Regions from separate parts of the Agromyces sp. CCNWLW203 genome, predicted to be linked through region 1. Evidence: predicted binding sites of a transcription regulator. Region 1 holds the regulator's gene; each other region holds the start of a gene.
The links. The regulator LexA, encoded in region 1, represses DNA repair genes until DNA is damaged. The targets are predictions, from matches to a motif close to TCGAACANNTGTTCGA.

Region 1 (5,547 bases):
GAGCGAGTGCTTCGCGAACGCCGTGAGCAGGTGGTCGTAGAACGGAACACCGGTCTCGATGTCGCTCGAACCCGTGCCGTCGAGGTCGATCGAGAGGTCGATGCTGGATTCGCTCGTCTCGCGCTGCACCCGGGCAGTGCGCGAAGGGCTCGATGCGGTCATGAGGCAATCCTATTCGGGGCTGACACGGCGATCGCTTCGAGGAAGGCGGTGGTCTCGGCCTCGGTGCCCGCCGTGACGCGCAGGTGACCGGGAATGCCGATCTCCCTGATCAGGATGCCGCGTGCGAGCAGTTGTTCGAACACGGCGTGCGGGTCGTCGACGCCGCCGAAGAGCACGAAGTTCGAGCCGCTGCAATAGGGAGTGAAACCGAGCCGGGCCAGCTCGTCCGAAATGCGCTCGCGCTGCCCGCGGATCTCGTCGACCATCGCGAGCATCTCGCCGGAGTGGGCGAGCGCACCGAGCGCCGCCGCCTGCGTCAGCGCCGACAGGTGGTACGGCAAACGCACGAGTCGGAGCGCGTCGATCGCAGCGGGGTCGGCCGCGAGATAGCCGACGCGGGCGCCGGCGAACGCGAAGGCCTTGCTCATCGTGCGCGAGACGAGGAGTCGCGGCCGACCCTCGAGCAGCGTGAGCGCGCTCGGGGTGCCCGGGTCGGCGAATTCGAAGTACGCCTCGTCGACGACGACGATGCCGCGAGCGGCGTCGGACACCGCCTCGATCGTCTCGATCGAGAGCGGCGTGCCGGTCGGGTTGTTCGGGGCGCAGAGCAGCACGATGTCGGGGTCGTGCTCGCGCACCGCGGCGACAGCGGTCTCGGGGCTGAGTTCGAAATCGTCGTCACGGCCGGCCGTGATCCACTCGGTGCCGGTGCCCGAGGCGAGCAGTCCGTACATGGAGTAGGTCGGCGCGAAACCCAGCACCGATCGTCCCGGCCCGCCGTAGGCCTGCATGATGTGCTGCAGCACCTCGTTGGAGCCGTTCGCGGCCCAGATCTGATCGGGGTCGAGGCCGTGGCCGAGGTAGTCGGCGAGGGAGCGACGCAGCGCGGTGAACTCGCGGTCGGGGTAGCGATTGAGCGTCATGATGGCCGCGGCCACGCGGGCGACGATGTCGTGCGCCACGGCCTCGGGAATGGGATGCGTGTTCTCGTTGACGTTGAGCGCGACCGGCACGGCCTGCTGCGGCGCTCCGTACGGAGTGCGACCGCGGAGATCGTCGCGGATGGGGAGGTCTTCGAGACTCGTCACCCGTCAAGCCTAACGAGGCCCGCGGGCGTGTTTCAGCGGTGAGTCACGGAGCGAGCGGCAGTGCGAGTCGCTGCCCGGGCTCGACGACCGCGTCGTCGAGGCCGTTCAGTCGAACGATCTCGGCGATGACCTCGCGCACATCGCCGCTCGGGTCGAGCGTCTCGGCTATGCCCCACAGCGAGTCACCCTCGCCGACGGTGACGTATTCGAAGGTTGCGCCTGCGGAGTCGACGTCGGCCGCGGCGGCACCTGAGCCGAGCACGAGCACGAACGCCCAGATCACGAGCGGAAGCGCCGCGAGGCCGGTGAAGACGACGCGACCGCGCCGCGTCAGGCGAAGACGGGTGCGCACCACTGTGGTCTGTGCCGGGGCCTGCGCCTGCTGCGTCTGGTCGAAGCCGCGCGGAAGAGCCCGCGAGGGCTGGAAGCCGGTCGTTGCGATCACTGCGCTCATGTCACACCTCCTGTAGGAGTCGCATCCGGCCCTCGGCCGGGAGGACCGGATGCGAAACTCTGTTCCGAACATACATTCGAATTTCGAACATTGCAAGCATCGAACTCCGGAAACCCGCGGAAGCGGATCTCCGACACACTCGAACAGATGTTTGCCGCACGCACGCGAGACGGATACAGTTTCGAATGTCTGGAAGACAGTCGACCAGACACCACCGACATCCGGCCTCACGGCCGCTACGAGGGGCGGAGACGTTGAGCACCGACATCGACGACGTGCAGGCAGCAGGCAGGCCCCGCCGCCGCAAGAGTCTGAGCGCGAAGCAGATCGCCATCCTCGAGATGATCCAGCGCTCGGTCTCGAGCCGCGGCTACCCGCCGAGCATGCGCGAGATCGGCGACGCCGTCGGGCTCTCCTCGCTCTCGAGCGTGACCCACCAGCTCAATCAACTCGAGCTGGCCGGTTACCTGCGGCGCGATCCCAACCGCCCGCGTGCGCTCGAAGTGCTCATCGAACTGCCGGGCGTGACCGACCGACCGACAACCCAATCCGATCCCACGCCGGTCGGCGACGCGGCGATGGTTCCCCTCGTCGGGCGCATCGCGGCAGGTGTGCCGATCACGGCCGAGCAGCAGATCGACGAGGTCTTCCCGCTCCCCCGCCAGCTGGTCGGCAAGGGCGAGCTGTTCATGCTGAAGGTCTCCGGCGACTCCATGATCGACGCCGCGATCTGCGACGGCGACTGGGTCGTCGTGCGATCGCAGCGCACCGCCGAGAACGGCGAGATCGTCGCGGCGATGCTCGACGGCGAGGCCACCGTCAAGGTCTTCCGCCAGCGCGACGGCCACACCTGGCTGCTTCCCCGCAACAGCGCGTTCGAGCCGATCGTGGGCGACCACGCCGAGGTGCTCGGCAAGATCGTCGCGGTGCTGCGCGCGGTCTGACTCCCACGCCCCAGCGCGGCGAGCGGATGCCTCCCGCTACGCGGCGGAACGCGCCCCGACCGGCACGGGTTCCGGCGTCGCCGGCGAGAGGTCGCGGAGCCACCCGAGCACCGCATCCATGAATCCGGCGTGGTCGTCGCGGAAGACCGTGTGCCCGGTGCCCTGCACCGTTTCGACGGTCATGCCCTGGTGCCGCAGCTGACGCGCGACCTTCGCCGTGATGAGCAGGCTCTTCTCGGCGAGCACGACGAGCGTCGGCGCTACGAGCCGGGCGGGCGGCACGAGCGGCCGGGTGTCGGTGAAGCCGAGGATCGTGCGTTTGTCCCAGTCGCGCAGCGTCGCGAGTTCGATATCGACGTCGGCGGCGCTCCACTTCGGGTTCATGCGCACGAGTGCCGATCGCCTGGGCCGCGGCGCGATGGCGAAGAACGCCTTGAACGCCCAGCCCTTCACGCCCTTCGGGAACGAGAACGCGGGGTCGATGTAGATCGCGGCCCGCGGAGCGAGCCGGTCGGCCACGAGACTCGCGACGAGGCCGCCGAGCGAATGCCCCATGACGACGTCGGGCGGCCCGTCGAGCAGGGGCTCGAGCGTCTCGACGACGTCACTCGCCCAGGCCGCCGGCGAATAGCGCAGCGCTCGCGGGCTGCGGCCGTGGCCGGCGAGGTCGACGGCGAGCACGCGGAATCCCTGGGCCTCGAGCTCGGCGGTGACGCGATGCCAGGCGCGCGAGTCCGACATGATGCCGTGGATGAGGATCGCGGTGCGCGCACCCCCGCCGGATTCGTGGACCGCGAGTTGCATGCGTCGACCGTACGCGCCGCGCCTGTACATCACCCCGGCATGAGCCGAGCGGATGCCGCGAGCCGCGGCATCCGCTCGGTTGCTGCTAGCCCGCGAGCACCGGGGCGGCGCGCTCGGCCCGCACCGCGACGGTCGCCTCGACGATGTGCCGCAGCGACTCGACGGTCTCGTCGTACCCGCGGGTCTTCAGGCCGCAGTCGGGGTTGACCCAGAGTCGGTTCGCCGGGATCGCGCCCGCGGCCCGCTCGAGCAGCGCCTGCACCTCGGCGACACCGGGCACTCGGGGCGAGTGGATGTCGTAGACGCCCGGGCCGATGCCGTGGTCGAAGCCGCTCGTCTCGAGGTCGTCGACGACCTCCATGCGGCTGCGGGCCGCCTCGATCGAGGTGACGTCGGCGTCGAGGTTCTTGATCGCGTCGATGACGACGCCGAACTCCGAGTAGCAGAGGTGCGTGTGAACCTGCGTGCCGGGCTCGGCCCCGCCCGTCGCGAGGCGGAAGGAGCCGACCGACCAGTCGAGGTACGCGGGCTGGTCGGCGAGCTTCAGCGGCAGCAGCTCCCGCAGCGCGGGCTCGTCGACCTGGATGATGCGGATGCCCGCCGTCTCGAGGTCGGTGATCTCGTCGCGGAGCGCGAGTGCGACCTGCCGTGCGGTGTCGCCGAGCGGCTGGTCGTCGCGCACGAACGACCACGCGAGGATCGTGACCGGACCGGTCAGCATGCCCTTCATCGGTTGCTCGGTGAGCGACTGCGCGTAGCTCGACCACTCGACCGTCATCGGCGCGGGCCGCGAGACGTCGCCCCAGAGGATCGACGGCCGCGTGCAGCGCGAGCCGTACGACTGCACCCAGCCGTGTTTCGTCACCGCGAAGCCGTCGAGCAGCTCGGCGAAGTACTGCACCATGTCGTTACGCTCGGGCTCGCCGTGCACGAGCACGTCGAGGCCGAGCTCTTCCTGCAAGCGCACGACGCGCTCGATCTCGGCGCGCATGAGGGCCGCGTAGTCGTCGGCGGGCAGCTCGCCCTTGACGAGACGGGCGCGGGCGCGGCGGATCTCGGCCGTCTGCGGGAACGAACCGATCGTGGTGGTCGGCAGCTCGGGCAGTCCGAGCGACTCCTGCGCTGCGACGCGCTCGTCGTAGTTCACGCGGGCGAAGTCCGCCTCGGCGAGCCCCGCGAGGCGGTCGCGCACCGAGGGCACGCGCACGCCGGGCGCGGCGTCGCGGTCGGCGAGGGCAGCGGATGCCGCGGCGAGCTCGCCCTCGATCGCGTCGCGCCCTTCGGAGAGCCCGCGACCGAGCACGGCCACCTGGCCCACCTTCTGGTCGGCGAACGCGAGCCAGGAGATGAGGCGGGCGTCGAGCTCGTCTTCATCGGCGATGTCGTGCGGCACGTGCAGCAGCGACGTGGAGGTCGACACCGAGACGGCCGGCGAGAGGTGCTGCACGGCGACGACACGGTCGAACGCGGCGGCGAGGTCGCCGCGCCAGATGTTGTGGCCGTCGATGACGCCGGCCACGAGGGTTTTCGCGGCGAGCGACTCGGCCGTGACGGGGTCGAGGCCGTCGGGAAGCGAGCCGCGCACGAGATCGAGGCCGATCGCCTCCACCGGTGTCGCGGCGAGGGCCGGCAGCGCGTCGTCGAGCGAGCCGTAGGGCGCGGCGACGAAGATCGCCGGACGGGCGTCGCGCGCGCCGAGGGCGTCGTAGGCGATGCCGACCGACTCGATCACGCGGGCGCGGTCGACGTCGATGCTCTCGCTCACGAGCGCGGGCTCGTCGAGCTGCACCCATTCCGCGCCCGCCGCGGCGAGCTGCTCGAGCAGCGCCTCGTAGACGGGCACGAGGTCGGCGAGCCGATCGATCGGCGCGAAGCCGGCCGGGGCGCCGTCGGCGGCCTTCGCGAGGAGGAGGAAGGTCACCGGTCCGACGATCACGGGCCGCGTCGTGAAGCCGGCCGCCGTCGACTCGGCGAACTCGGCGAGGATGCGCTCGGCGTGCAGCGAGAACACGGTGTCGGGGCCGATCTCGGGCACGAGGTAGTGGTAGTTCGAGTCGAACCACTTCGTCATCTCGAGCGGGGCGTCGTCACCGAC
Region 2 (5,547 bases), on a different contig from region 1:
ATCGCAGCGAGGAGAAGGCGACGGAACTCGCCGGGCTTCCCGGCGTCGTCGCATACGCCACCGAGACGGATGCCGCGGCCAACCGCACGGCCGTCGCGGGTGCGAAGCTCGTGGTCGTCGCCGTGAAGCCAGCGATGGTGCCCGCCCTGCTCGAGGAGATCGCCGACGCCCTCGAGCCCGGTGCGATCGTCGTGAGCGTCGCGGCCGGCGTCACCGTCGCGACGTTCGAGTCGCTGCTGCCCGAGTCGGTCTCGGTGATCCGGTCGATGCCGAACACCCCGGCCGTCGTCGGGCGGGCGGTCACGGGCGTCGCGGCAGGCACCCGGTCGAGCGATGACGATCTCGCGCTCGCCGTGGCCCTGTTCGAAACCGTCGGCGAAGTGCTCGTCGTGCCCGAGGCGCAGATCGACGCGCTCTCGACGATCTCGGGATCCGGCCCGGCCTACGTCTTCTACCTGATCGAACAGCTCACGGCTGCTGCGGTCGACAAGGGCTTCACGCCCGAGCAGGCATCCGTGATGGTCGAGGGAACGTTCCGCGGTGCGAGCGAGCTGCTCGCCGCCTCAGACGACGGCCCCGCTGAGCTGCGCCGACGAGTGACGAGCCCGAAGGGCACGACCGAGCGCGCCGTCGCCGTGCTCGAGGAGGCCGGGTTCAAGCAGATCTTCGACCGCGCCACCGATGCCGCGCTCGCCCGCGCGCGCGAGCTCGCAGCGGGCGCCTGAGCAGGCACGTTCGAGCGGCGGAGTGCAGGGCGCCGTCTCGGAACGCGCTTCGGAGCTCGAGACGGCGCCCAGGCCACCGGCGCTACAGCGCGGCGTGCGCCTTGCCAGAGCGAGCCCTGACGAGCATCTTCGCGACGCGCACGCTGGCGACGATCACCAGCATCGCGCCGACGGCGCTGGCGCCCATCGTGAGACCGGCGACCAATGCGTCGGGGTGCTCACGGGTGAGCGTCGGGTGGGCGGCGAGTTCACTCTCGAAACCGGCGGCGAAGCCGATCATGAACAGCCAGGTCGCGACGACCATCGTCGCGAGGAATGTAGGGATCCTCTTCATGTCGCCTCCTTCGGCGTGACCTGCCAGTATAGCCCACGCGCACGGAAATGCCTGAACCGGGCCGGTTTTCCCGACTCAGACCCCGCTTCAGACCCGTTCGAGCAGCACCATGACCTCGAAGTGCGTCGTCTGCGGGAACATGTCGAACACGCGGCCGCGCACCGGCCGCAGCGACGGCATCGCCTCGAGGTCGCGCGCGAGCGAGGCCGCGTTGCAGCTCGAGTACAGCACGTGACGAACAGCGGATGCCTCGAGCCATCCGCTCAGCTCACGGCCGATGCCCCGACGGGGCGGGTTCACGATCACGAGATCGGGCGCCGTGTCTGCTCCCAGGGCGAAGGCGGTGGCGTCGCCGGCCTCGAACCGCACGCGCGAGAGCGCGGCATCCGTTCGGCTCAGCTCGGCGCTCGCGACGGCCTCGACGCTCGTCTCGATGCCGGTGACGGATGCCGCGGCATCCGCGATGTGGAGGGCGAAGCCGCCGACGCCCGAGTAGAGATCCCATGCCGAATCGGGCGCGAGCGCCCGCACCCAGTCGCGCGCCTCGACGTAGAGCGCCTCGGCGATCTCGGTGTTGGTCTGGAAGAAGCTCTGCGGGCGCAGGTGCATCGTCACGTCGCCGAGGCGCATCGGCAGCGTGGAGGCCTCGGTGAAGACGATCTCGTGCTCGCCCTCGAGCACGGCCTTGTGCTCGGGAAGCACGTTCGCGGTGACGACGCGCGCATTCGGCAGCTCGGCGAGGAGCCACGGCAGGTGCTTGCGGATGCGCCCGACCGGCTCGGTCGAACGCACCACGAAGCGGATCATGAGCTCGCCGTCGGGCGACTCGGTGAGGATCAGGTGCTTGAGCTCGCCCGTGCGGCTCGGCACGTCGTAGGGCGTGAGACCGGCGCGCGTGATGAACGCCGCGATCACCGGGAACGCCGCCCGGTGGCCGGGGGAGCAGATGCCGCACGCCTCGAGGTCGATGCCGTGGCCGTCGGCGTCGAGGATGCCGATCGTCGGGGCCGCCGTCGTGCCGCCGATCACCATCTTCGCCTTGTTGCGGTAGCCGCCTTCGCGGCTGCCGATCGGGGCCAGCCAGTCGAGGCCCGTGTGCGCGCGCAGGAGGTCTTCGGCGTGCCGCTGCTTGTCGGCGAGCTGCCGCTCGTAGGGCTGCCCCATGAGCGAGCACGAGGTGCAACGCCCGGCGTCGAAGTAGGAGCAGTCCACGGGTTCCAGCGTAGGCGCGGATACGGTGGTCGGGTGAGCGCCGCCGACGACCGCCCCCGTGCCCCCGGAGATCTCGTGCGGGTTCGCGCGACGAAGTGGCTCGGGCAGCCGCACTGGGAGTTCGACGGCCGCTGGCTCGGTGCCGATGAGCACGGCGACTGGGTCGGATTCCCGGCCGGCACCCGGTTCGCCCGGCCTGGCCATGCCTTCACCGCGACGTGGGACTCGGTGTCGCTCTTCCCGCGCGCGGGCTGGGCGGCCGGCTTCAACGCGGAGCATCCGCGGGGGCTCGGCACCTACGTCGACCTCGCGACGGTTCCCGAGTGGCGAGCGGATGCCGCGGGGGTAGCGGGGTCGCCGGGGTTGCCGGGTGCGCCGGGGTTGCCGGGTTCGGCCGTGGCGCCGGGGCCGCCCGGGTCGCCGGGCTGGACGGTCTCCTACGTCGACCTCGATCTCGACATCGTGGAGCGCGCCGGGTCGCCGGCATTCATCGACGACGAGGACGAGTTCGCCCAGCACGCGATGGAGTTCGGATACCCGCCCGAGTTGGTGGCGCGCGTTCGAGCCGATGCCGACGCCGTGCTGGGAGCGGTGCGCGGGCGCGAGGCGCCGTTCGACGGTGCCACGGCTGCGGGGTGGCTCGAACGGCTCGAACGGCTCGAACGTCTCGACTAGCTCGACTGGGTTCGTGCTGCCTGCCTTGCCTGCCTCACGCGTCGCCGATCATTCGCCGATTCATTCGAACATTTGTTCGATTCCAGCGCCGATTTTCGCTAGAATGAAGCCATGCCCGAAGCCAGCGCAGCACTCTCAGACCTGAGAGTCGCGTGCGATCTCGCCGATGAGATCTGGGCGGGCGCGCTGCTTCGACCATCGACCGATTCGATTGCCGATGTGGCGGCCATGAGCGGCGATGGGCTGGTTCGCGTGACCGAGTCGCTCGCCGAGTTGGCGCGTCGCGTGCAGTCGCTCCAGGCGAAGTGCGCTGCCGAGCTCGCGAGTCGTTCGCGCTCGGGCGGTGAAGATGATGTTGCTCGCAGGCACGGGTTCTCCTCGGCAGAGCGGCTCATCGCGTCAGCCACCGGCGGCCGGTTCAGCGACGCCGCCAAGCTCGTGGCGGTGGGCGAGGCGACCGCTCCGCGGGCGTCGTTCACCGGTCAGGCGCTGCCACCGCGGCACCCGCATCTGGCCGCCGGCCTCGAGTCCGGCTCGCTGTGCGTCGATGCAGCCGAGACGATCCGCCGATTCCTCGACGGGGTGGCCCCCCGTGCCGATCGGCAGCAGGTGGACGAGGCCGAACTGCTGCTGGTCGAACGTGCGCCGACCGTCGGGGTCGACGGGCTCACGCGGCTGATCAAGCAACTGCAGGCGCGACTCGATCCCGACGGTGTCAAGCCCCGCGAAGACGAGCTGCGTTCGCAGCGCGGGCTGCGCATCTGGGAGGACCGCGCCGGCATGATCCAGCTGCAGGGCGCGTTCGACCCGGTGAACGGCGCTCCGATCAAGCTGGCCGTCGAGGCGCTCGTCGGTGCCGAGCTGCACCGGGCACGCGACGCGAAGCGCGGCTTCGGCGCGGTGGCCGAAAGCGAGTGCGATGCTGACGGCGTCGGCATCGGCGTCGGCGCCGGTGGCGCGAATTCCGCGGGCGGTGTGCCCGCGCGCGCCGGCGTGCTCGATGCGATCGACGAGTCCGGCACGATCGGCGGGCCCGATGCGATCTTCGACGAGCAGCGCACGATCGCGCAGATGAACGCCGACGCGCTCGCCGACATTGCTCGCCTCTCGCTCGGGGCGAAGCAGGCGCCCGCGGCGCTCAGACAGACGACGGTGGTCGCGCGCATCGACGCAGGGGCGCTGGCCGACGGTCGCGGGCACGGCACGATCGACGGCATCGACCAGCCCATCTCGGTCGCAACGGTGCGAGAGCTGGCGATGTCGGCCGGCATCAGCCCGCTGCTGCTCGGTCACCGTTCCGAGCCGCTCGAACTCGGCCGAGCCGCCCGGCTCTTCACGCCTGCGCAGAAGCTCGCCCTCGTCGAGCGAGACGGCGGTTGCGCCTGGCCGTCATGCAACCGTCCGCCATCGCATACGCAGGCGCATCACATCCGGTGGTGGAAGCGGCATCGCGGCCGCACTGACCTCGGCAACGGCATCATGCTGTGTTCGCATCATCATCACCGAGTACATGACGACGGGTGGATCATCACGGTGCGCGATGCGCAGACGTGGTTCACGCCACCGGTGCATCTCGACCCGCAGCAGCGACCGCGCCCCGGCAATCGACGACTGCCGACGATGCCGAGAGCTGCCGTGGCGGCCGCATCCGTCGCGCGGGTGTCGGCTGCCTGAACCCGAGCCGGGTCTCGAGACGCTCCTTCGTGGCTACTCGACCGGCGGTGATGCGGCCTCGGCGGCACCCGGCTCGAAGCGGTAGCCCATGCCGGGCTCGGTGAGGAAGAACCGCGGCTCCGACGGCGTCGGCTCGAGCTTGCGCCGCAACTGGGCGACGTAGAGACGCAGGTATCCGGCATCGTTCGCGTGGAACGGCCCCCACACCTCGCTCAGCAGCATCTGCCGGGTGAGCAGCTTTCCCGGGTTCTTGAGGAACAACTCGAGCAGGCGCCACTCCGTCGGCGTCAGGCGTACGGATGTCGCGTGCCCCGAGGCATCCGTCGACCTGATGGTCTTCGCGGCCAGGTCGACCGTGAGGGCGCCGATCGCGTACGCCGAGGCATCCGCGTCGCCGCTCGTCGACCGGGCGCGGGCTCGGATGCGGGCGAGCAGCTCGTCCATCGCGAAGGGCTTCGTCACGTAGTCGTCGGCGCCGGCATCGAGGGCGTCGACCTTCTCGGCGGAGTCGGTGCGACCCGAGAGCACGAGGATCGGCACCTTCGACCATGCGCGCACCGCGCGGATGACGTCGAGGCCGTCGACGCGGGGCATGCCGAGGTCGAGGAGGATCAGGTCGGGGTGCGCGTTCGCCGCCAGGTCGATCGCCTCGGCACCGTCGCGAGCAGCGACGACCTCGTAGCCGCGCGCGGCGAGCGTGATGCGCAGCGCCCGCTGCAGCTGGTCGTCGTCATCGGCGAGGAGGATCCTCATCGCAGCTCCTCGGTGGGGGTGGTGGTTGTCGAAGTGGTCGTGGTCGGTATCCCGGCGGAAGGCAGCGTGACGACCATGGTCAGGCCGCCGCCGGGGGTGTCCTCGACGTCGAGCGTGCCGTCCATGCCCTCGACGAAGCCCTTCGACAGCGCGAGCCCGAGCCCGAGGCCCGTG
Region 3 (5,547 bases), on a different contig from region 1:
TCGGTGCGAATCGCAACGCCGTCATCTTCTGGCAGATCATCTCGATCGTGCTCTGGGGCGTCGTGTTCGGCGTGCTCGCCAGCCTCGGCGTCTCGCTCTCGCGCTGAGCGGTGCGGGCTGCTCGAGGTCGACGTCATCCCGCCGTCGGCCTCGACGCCGATGCCCGGCCACGGCACGGCCGCGCTCGGCGCGTAGCTCGCGCTCGAGCTCGGGCTCGGGCTCGGGCTCGGGCTGCTCGCCAACTCCCCAAGGCGCTCACGCCAACGCACTCACGCCGCAGGCGCGGCGCTCGCAGCGGGGATGCTCACCCTTCGCCCTGCACGGCGGGCGCGACGGCCCGCCGCCAGATGTTCGCGCGCCAGGTGCTCGGGCGCCGTGTTGCCCGCCCGGGGAACCTGATGGGGGTCCGGATGCACGGGTGGGATGAACCAGCTGCGATCGTCTCTGATTTCGATCTTCCACCCGTCGTCATGCACCCGATGATGATGGTGGGCGCACAGCATGATGCCGTTCTCGAGGTCGGTCGGGCCCTCATCTCGCTTCCACCAGCGGATGTGGTGCGCTTGCGTGTGCGAGGGAGGCCGCTGGCACCCGGGCCAGGCGCAGCCACCGTCGCGAGCGACGAGCACCGCCTTCTGAGCAGAGCTGAAGAGTCGACGCGATCGCCCGAGCTGCACTCGCTCGGAGCCTTCGGCGAGGTAGAGCGGCGAGATTCCAGCGGACATCGCCCACTCGCGCACCGTCTCGGTGGAGACCGGGTGCTCGACGCCGTCGATCGTCGCGTGCCCCGTGCCGGACGCGAGGTCGTCACCGTCGACGCGCGCGATGACCGTCACCGCTCTCAGCGCCGGAGGGGCGTCAGCGCTCGACAGCGACAGCCACGCGATGTCGGCGAGCGCATCGGCATTCATCTGCGCGATCGAGCGGTCTTCGGCGAGCACGCCGTCGCCTCGGGATGCGTCGGCCGACCCAGCACCATCCGGCCCAGCGCCGACCGACCCTGCATCAGCTGCCTGACCGGTCGTCGCGTCCGCGGCGGCTGCATCGGAGCCGGCGGCGCCGGAAGCCTTCGCGCCGAACCCGGAGCGAGCGTCGCGCGCGGCGTGCAGCTCGGCGCCGACGAGCGTCTCGATCGCCAGCTTGATCGGAGCACCGCTCGCCGGGTCGAATGCGCCGCGGAGGTTGATCATGCCGGCAGCGTCTTGCCAGATCTTCAGCGACCGGGCGCTGCGCAGTTCGTCTTCGCGCGGCTTCACCCCGTCGGGATCGAGATGCGCCTCGAGCTGCCGGATGAGACGCTGCGTGCCTTCGACGCCGACGACGGGCGCCCGCTCGACGAGGAGTACCTCTGCATCACCGAGGTCGTCGCGATCGGCACGAATGGCGACGCGGTCGAGGAATCGACGGATCAGATCGGCGGCATCGATGCTCACCGCGCCCGACTCGAACGCCGTCGCCAGATGAGGATGGCGGGCCGGTAGCACCTCGCCCGTGAACGATCGCCGCCCGGAGGTGGCCTCGCCGATGGAGACGAGCCGCGCGGCATCCGCATACCGACCGCCGGTCGCCTGGACGATCAGCCGCTCGGCCGTGGCGAACCCGTGCTTCTTCGCCACGTCGGACTCGTCGCCCGTTCGCGACCGCCCTGCCAGTTCGGCGGCGCATCGTGCCTGCAGCACCTGCACACTGCGCTGCAGCCGCGCGAGCGCCTCGGTCGCGCGCACCAGACCGTCGTCGCTCATGACCCGGACATCGGAGCCGACCTCGCGCGATTCGGCCATGAGGGCGCCCGACCACGCCTCCGTCAGATTCGCATACAGACCCTCCAGCGACTGGAGTGCTCTGGGCGAATCGTTCATGCTTCATTCTCCCATGTGGAGGACGGCAAGGGAAGAGAAAGATTCGATTGTGGAGAAGCCGATAACACCATAGATTCGAACAAAGATACGATCTACACGATGGCATCTCGAGTGGGCTCATCACACGGACATCAGGGAGGGCACGGCCGAGACTCTGCACATGAATCCGCCAACGTTCACGGCGGCAGAACCACCCCACCCCTAGGCTGACCCCATGGCCGCGGAACTCCGGGATCCCGTTCGACGCATGCTCGAATCCGTGCTCCATGACGTGCGCCCACGCGACGACGGCGAGGTCGCGAGCTACATTCCCGAGCTCGCGACCGTCGACCCCGACCAGCTCGGCGCCGCACTCGCGAGCACCCACGGCGTCGTGCACGAGGCGGGCGACTGCGACGCCGAGTTCACGATCCAGTCGGTGTCCAAGCCCTTCGTCTTCGCGCTCGCGGTCGATGCCCTCGGCCTCGTCGAGGTGACCCGCCATGTCGGCCTCGAACCGAGCGGCGAGCCGTTCAACGCGATCAGTCTGGAGGCGGCATCCGGTCGCCCGCTGAACCCGATGATCAATGCGGGCGCCATCGTGACGACCTCGCTCATGCCGGGCGACACGGCCGACGAGAAGTTCGCCCTCGTGCAGGCCGGCCTCGGCAAGTTCGCGGGCCGCGACCTCGCGGTCGACGACGACGTGTTCTCGTCCGAGGCATCCACCGGCGATCGCAATCGCGCGCTCGCCTACCTGACCCGCTCGGCCGGCACGCTCGCTTCGACGGCGGATGTCGCGACGACCGCGTACTTCCGCCAGTGCTCGCTGACCGTCAACGCGCGCGACCTCGCGATCATGGCGGCGACGCTTGCGACGGGCGGCGTGAACCCCGTGACCGACGACCGCGTCATCAGTGAAGACGCCGCACGCTGGACCATGGCCGTCATGACGAGCTGCGGCATGTACGACGCGTCGGGCGACTGGCTCGTGCGCGTCGGCCTGCCGGCGAAGAGTGGCGTCGGCGGCGGCATCGCGGCGGTGCAGCCCGGCCAGTTCGGCATCGGCACCTTCAGCCCGCGCCTCGACGCGCGCGGCAACAGCACCCGCGGGGTGGCCACCCTCGAGCTGCTCTCGGAGCGGCACGGCCTGCACATGCTGCAGCACCACGGGGCGCCGCTGTCGCCGATCGCCTCGCTCGAACGCGAGGGCGACGACACCGTCGCGAGGCTGCGGGGCGAGATCTTCTTCGCCGGCGCCGAGGAGGTGCTCACGCGTCTCTCCCCCTTCGTCGGCGGTGACGGATGCCTCGTGCTCGACTTCTCCGAGGTGACCCGAGTCGGCGAGGGCTCGAAGCGCGTGTTCGCCGCGGCGCCCGCGCTCGTGGGAGCCGGGCCCGACGGGCGCGCCCGCGTCGTCGTGCGCGATCCGGAGGGCGTGCTGCGGCTGCACGACGAGTGAGCGGTCGAACAACCGAGCGGATGCCGCGCGGCGGCTGCACCACGAGTGAGCAAGCGGATGCTGCATGGCGGCCGCATGCCGCCCGGGCTGAACACGGGCACGCACCGGCGGTACCCGATCGACGCCGCACGTCGGGTGTCAACCCCTTCCGCGCCCGCGGCCGATCGCGAGAGGCTGGCATGGCCGAGCGACCCGACGAGACCTCGCCGGCACTGATGCGCGAAGGAGCGAGCGATGACCGACTCGACCGTTTCCGGCCAGCCCTACGAGCCGACGAAGGCGACCGGCCCCCGACGACCCGACGATGAGCTCCGCGCCGACGAGACCGGCGCGGAGGAGCCGCGCAAGGACGACGGCGAGACGAAGGATCCGACGCAGACGCCCGACGGCGAGGCGGCGCCGCTCAGCGAGTCCACCGACGGCGGTCTCGACGGCGGCGACCCGGGCGTCGAGGAGTAGTCCGGACTGCGCCCTATCGCTCGCCGAGCAGCAGCCCGCGCCGCGTCGTCTCGGAGCGCATCGCGTTGATGAAGTCGGCGTACGCGTTCTTGCTCTTCGCGTAGCCGATCGCACCGCCCTTGACGGCGCCGAGGGCGCCATCCTGGTCGAAGCGGAGCCACGTGTTGCCGTGCTGGTCGACGCCGATGTCGAACGTGAACGAGATGTGAAAGTTCTTGCCCGCCATCGCTCCGAGCAGCAGGGTCTTCGACAGGTTGCCGCGCTCGAGCTTGATGCTGCCCTGCGACGGCTGGGTGGCCTCGTAGCCGAGGCCCTGCGCGATCGAGATCACGACGGGCACGGTCTGCTGTTCGTTGCCGGCGAGGATGAGTTCGGGCATGGCGTCGGGCTCCTTCTGATGGCGGTCAGGCCTGGCGGCCGGCCAGACGACGATATCGCGACCACGAGCGGATGCCGCGTGGCGTCAGCCGAGGTTCCGGACACGCCCCGCGGCGTGCACCCGATGCGGTGCATGGCCGTCTCGAATCTCGCTGGCGGCCACGAGACCCGAGGAGTACCTTGACGGCATGACCGTGGCGGTCGATGCAGCCGCGTTCAGCGAACTGGAGTCCGGGTTCGCTGGCGAGCTCGTGCGGCCCGAAGACGCCGGCTTCGACGAGCACCGCAAGGTCTGGAACGGCTCGATCGATCGTCGCCCCGCCGTGATCGCGCGCTGCGCCGGCGCCGACGACATCGGTGCGGCGCTCCTCTTCGCTCGCCGCACCGGCCTTCCCGTCGCCGTTCGCGGCGGCGGTCACAGCTTTCCGGGCCTCTCGGTGTGCGACGACGGCATCGTGATCGACCTCGCGCCGATGAGGGGGGTGACCGTCGACCCCGAGTCGCGCACGGTGCACGTGCAGGCGGGCGCACTGCTCGGCGACCTCGACCGGGCGACGCAGCCCTCGGGGCTCGCGGTGCCGAGCGGCATCGTCACGCACACCGGCGTGGCCGGCCTGACGCTCGGCGGCGGCATCGGGTGGATCATGCGCAAGCACGGCCTCAGCATCGACCAGCTGGCGTCGGTCGAGCTGACCACCGCCGAGGGCGAGCACGTCATCGCGAGCGAGACCGAGAACGCCGAGCTCTTCTGGGGCGTGCGCGGCGGCGGCGGCAATTTCGGCATCGTCACCGCGTTCGACTTCAGACTGTGCGAGGTCGGTCCGACGGTCGTCGCGGGCCCCATCTTCTGGCCGATCGAGCAGTCGCCGCAGGTGCTGCGCTTCTACCGCGACTGGATCGCCGACGCGCCCGACGAGCTCATGACGATCGTGCTGCACCGCAAGGCGCCGCCGCTCCCCTTCGTTCCGCCCGAGCTGCACGGCAAGCTCATCGTGGGCGTGGTCTGCTGCTACACCGGGCCGGTCGACGAGGGCGAACGCGTCGTGCGCCCGATGAAGCGGTTCGGTTCGCCGGTGCTCGACCTGTGCGTACCGAAGCCGTTCCTCGAGCATCAGGCGATGTTCGACCCCTCCTTCCCGCCCGGGCGCTGGTACTACTTCCGCTCGTGCGATGTCGCCGAACTGAGCGACGAGGTCATCGACATCACGGTCGAGCACACGCGGCGCATCCGGTCGCCGTTCACGAGCTTTCCCATCTGGCAGCTCGGCGGCGCTGTGGCGACGGTCGGCGAGAACGAGACGGCGTTCAACGGGCGGAGCGTCGGACACACGTTCAACATCAACGCGGCGACCGAGACATCCGCCGGCTTCGATGCCGAACGCGACTGGGTGCGCGACTTCTGGACGGCGC

Region 2: the regulator LexA is predicted to act here: its motif matches at 3,011-3,026, upstream of VPH61_RS02970 (HNH endonuclease signature motif containing protein).
Region 3: the regulator LexA is predicted to act here: its motif matches at 1,935-1,950, upstream of VPH61_RS17170 (HNH endonuclease signature motif containing protein).

The regions. Positions count from the first base shown of each region.
Region 1 is NZ_JAZHYX010000004.1:30,330-35,876, forward strand. Features, by position in the region: gene hisB (imidazoleglycerol-phosphate dehydratase HisB) at 1-162, opposite strand, end outside; gene VPH61_RS10450 (histidinol-phosphate transaminase) at 159-1,250, opposite strand; gene VPH61_RS10455 (LysM peptidoglycan-binding domain-containing protein) at 1,294-1,704, opposite strand; gene lexA (transcriptional repressor LexA) at 1,971-2,648, shown strand; gene VPH61_RS10465 (alpha/beta fold hydrolase) at 2,685-3,452, opposite strand; gene metE (5-methyltetrahydropteroyltriglutamate--homocysteine S-methyltransferase) at 3,538-5,547, opposite strand, start outside.
Region 2 is NZ_JAZHYX010000001.1:647,698-653,244, reverse strand. Features, by position in the region: gene proC (pyrroline-5-carboxylate reductase) at 1-725, shown strand, start outside; gene VPH61_RS02985 (hypothetical protein) at 808-1,059, opposite strand; gene rlmC (23S rRNA (uracil(747)-C(5))-methyltransferase RlmC) at 1,147-2,271, opposite strand; gene VPH61_RS02975 (hypothetical protein) at 2,305-2,946, shown strand; gene VPH61_RS02970 (HNH endonuclease signature motif containing protein) at 3,058-4,620, shown strand; gene VPH61_RS02965 (response regulator transcription factor) at 4,654-5,373, opposite strand; gene VPH61_RS02960 (ATP-binding protein) at 5,370-5,547, opposite strand, start outside.
Region 3 is NZ_JAZHYX010000008.1:123,681-129,227, forward strand. Features, by position in the region: gene VPH61_RS17165 (hypothetical protein) at 1-107, shown strand, start outside; gene VPH61_RS17170 (HNH endonuclease signature motif containing protein) at 270-1,859, opposite strand; gene glsA (glutaminase A) at 2,074-3,300, shown strand; gene VPH61_RS17180 (hypothetical protein) at 3,535-3,759, shown strand; gene VPH61_RS17185 (hypothetical protein) at 3,773-4,138, opposite strand; gene VPH61_RS17190 (FAD-binding oxidoreductase) at 4,326-5,547, shown strand, end outside.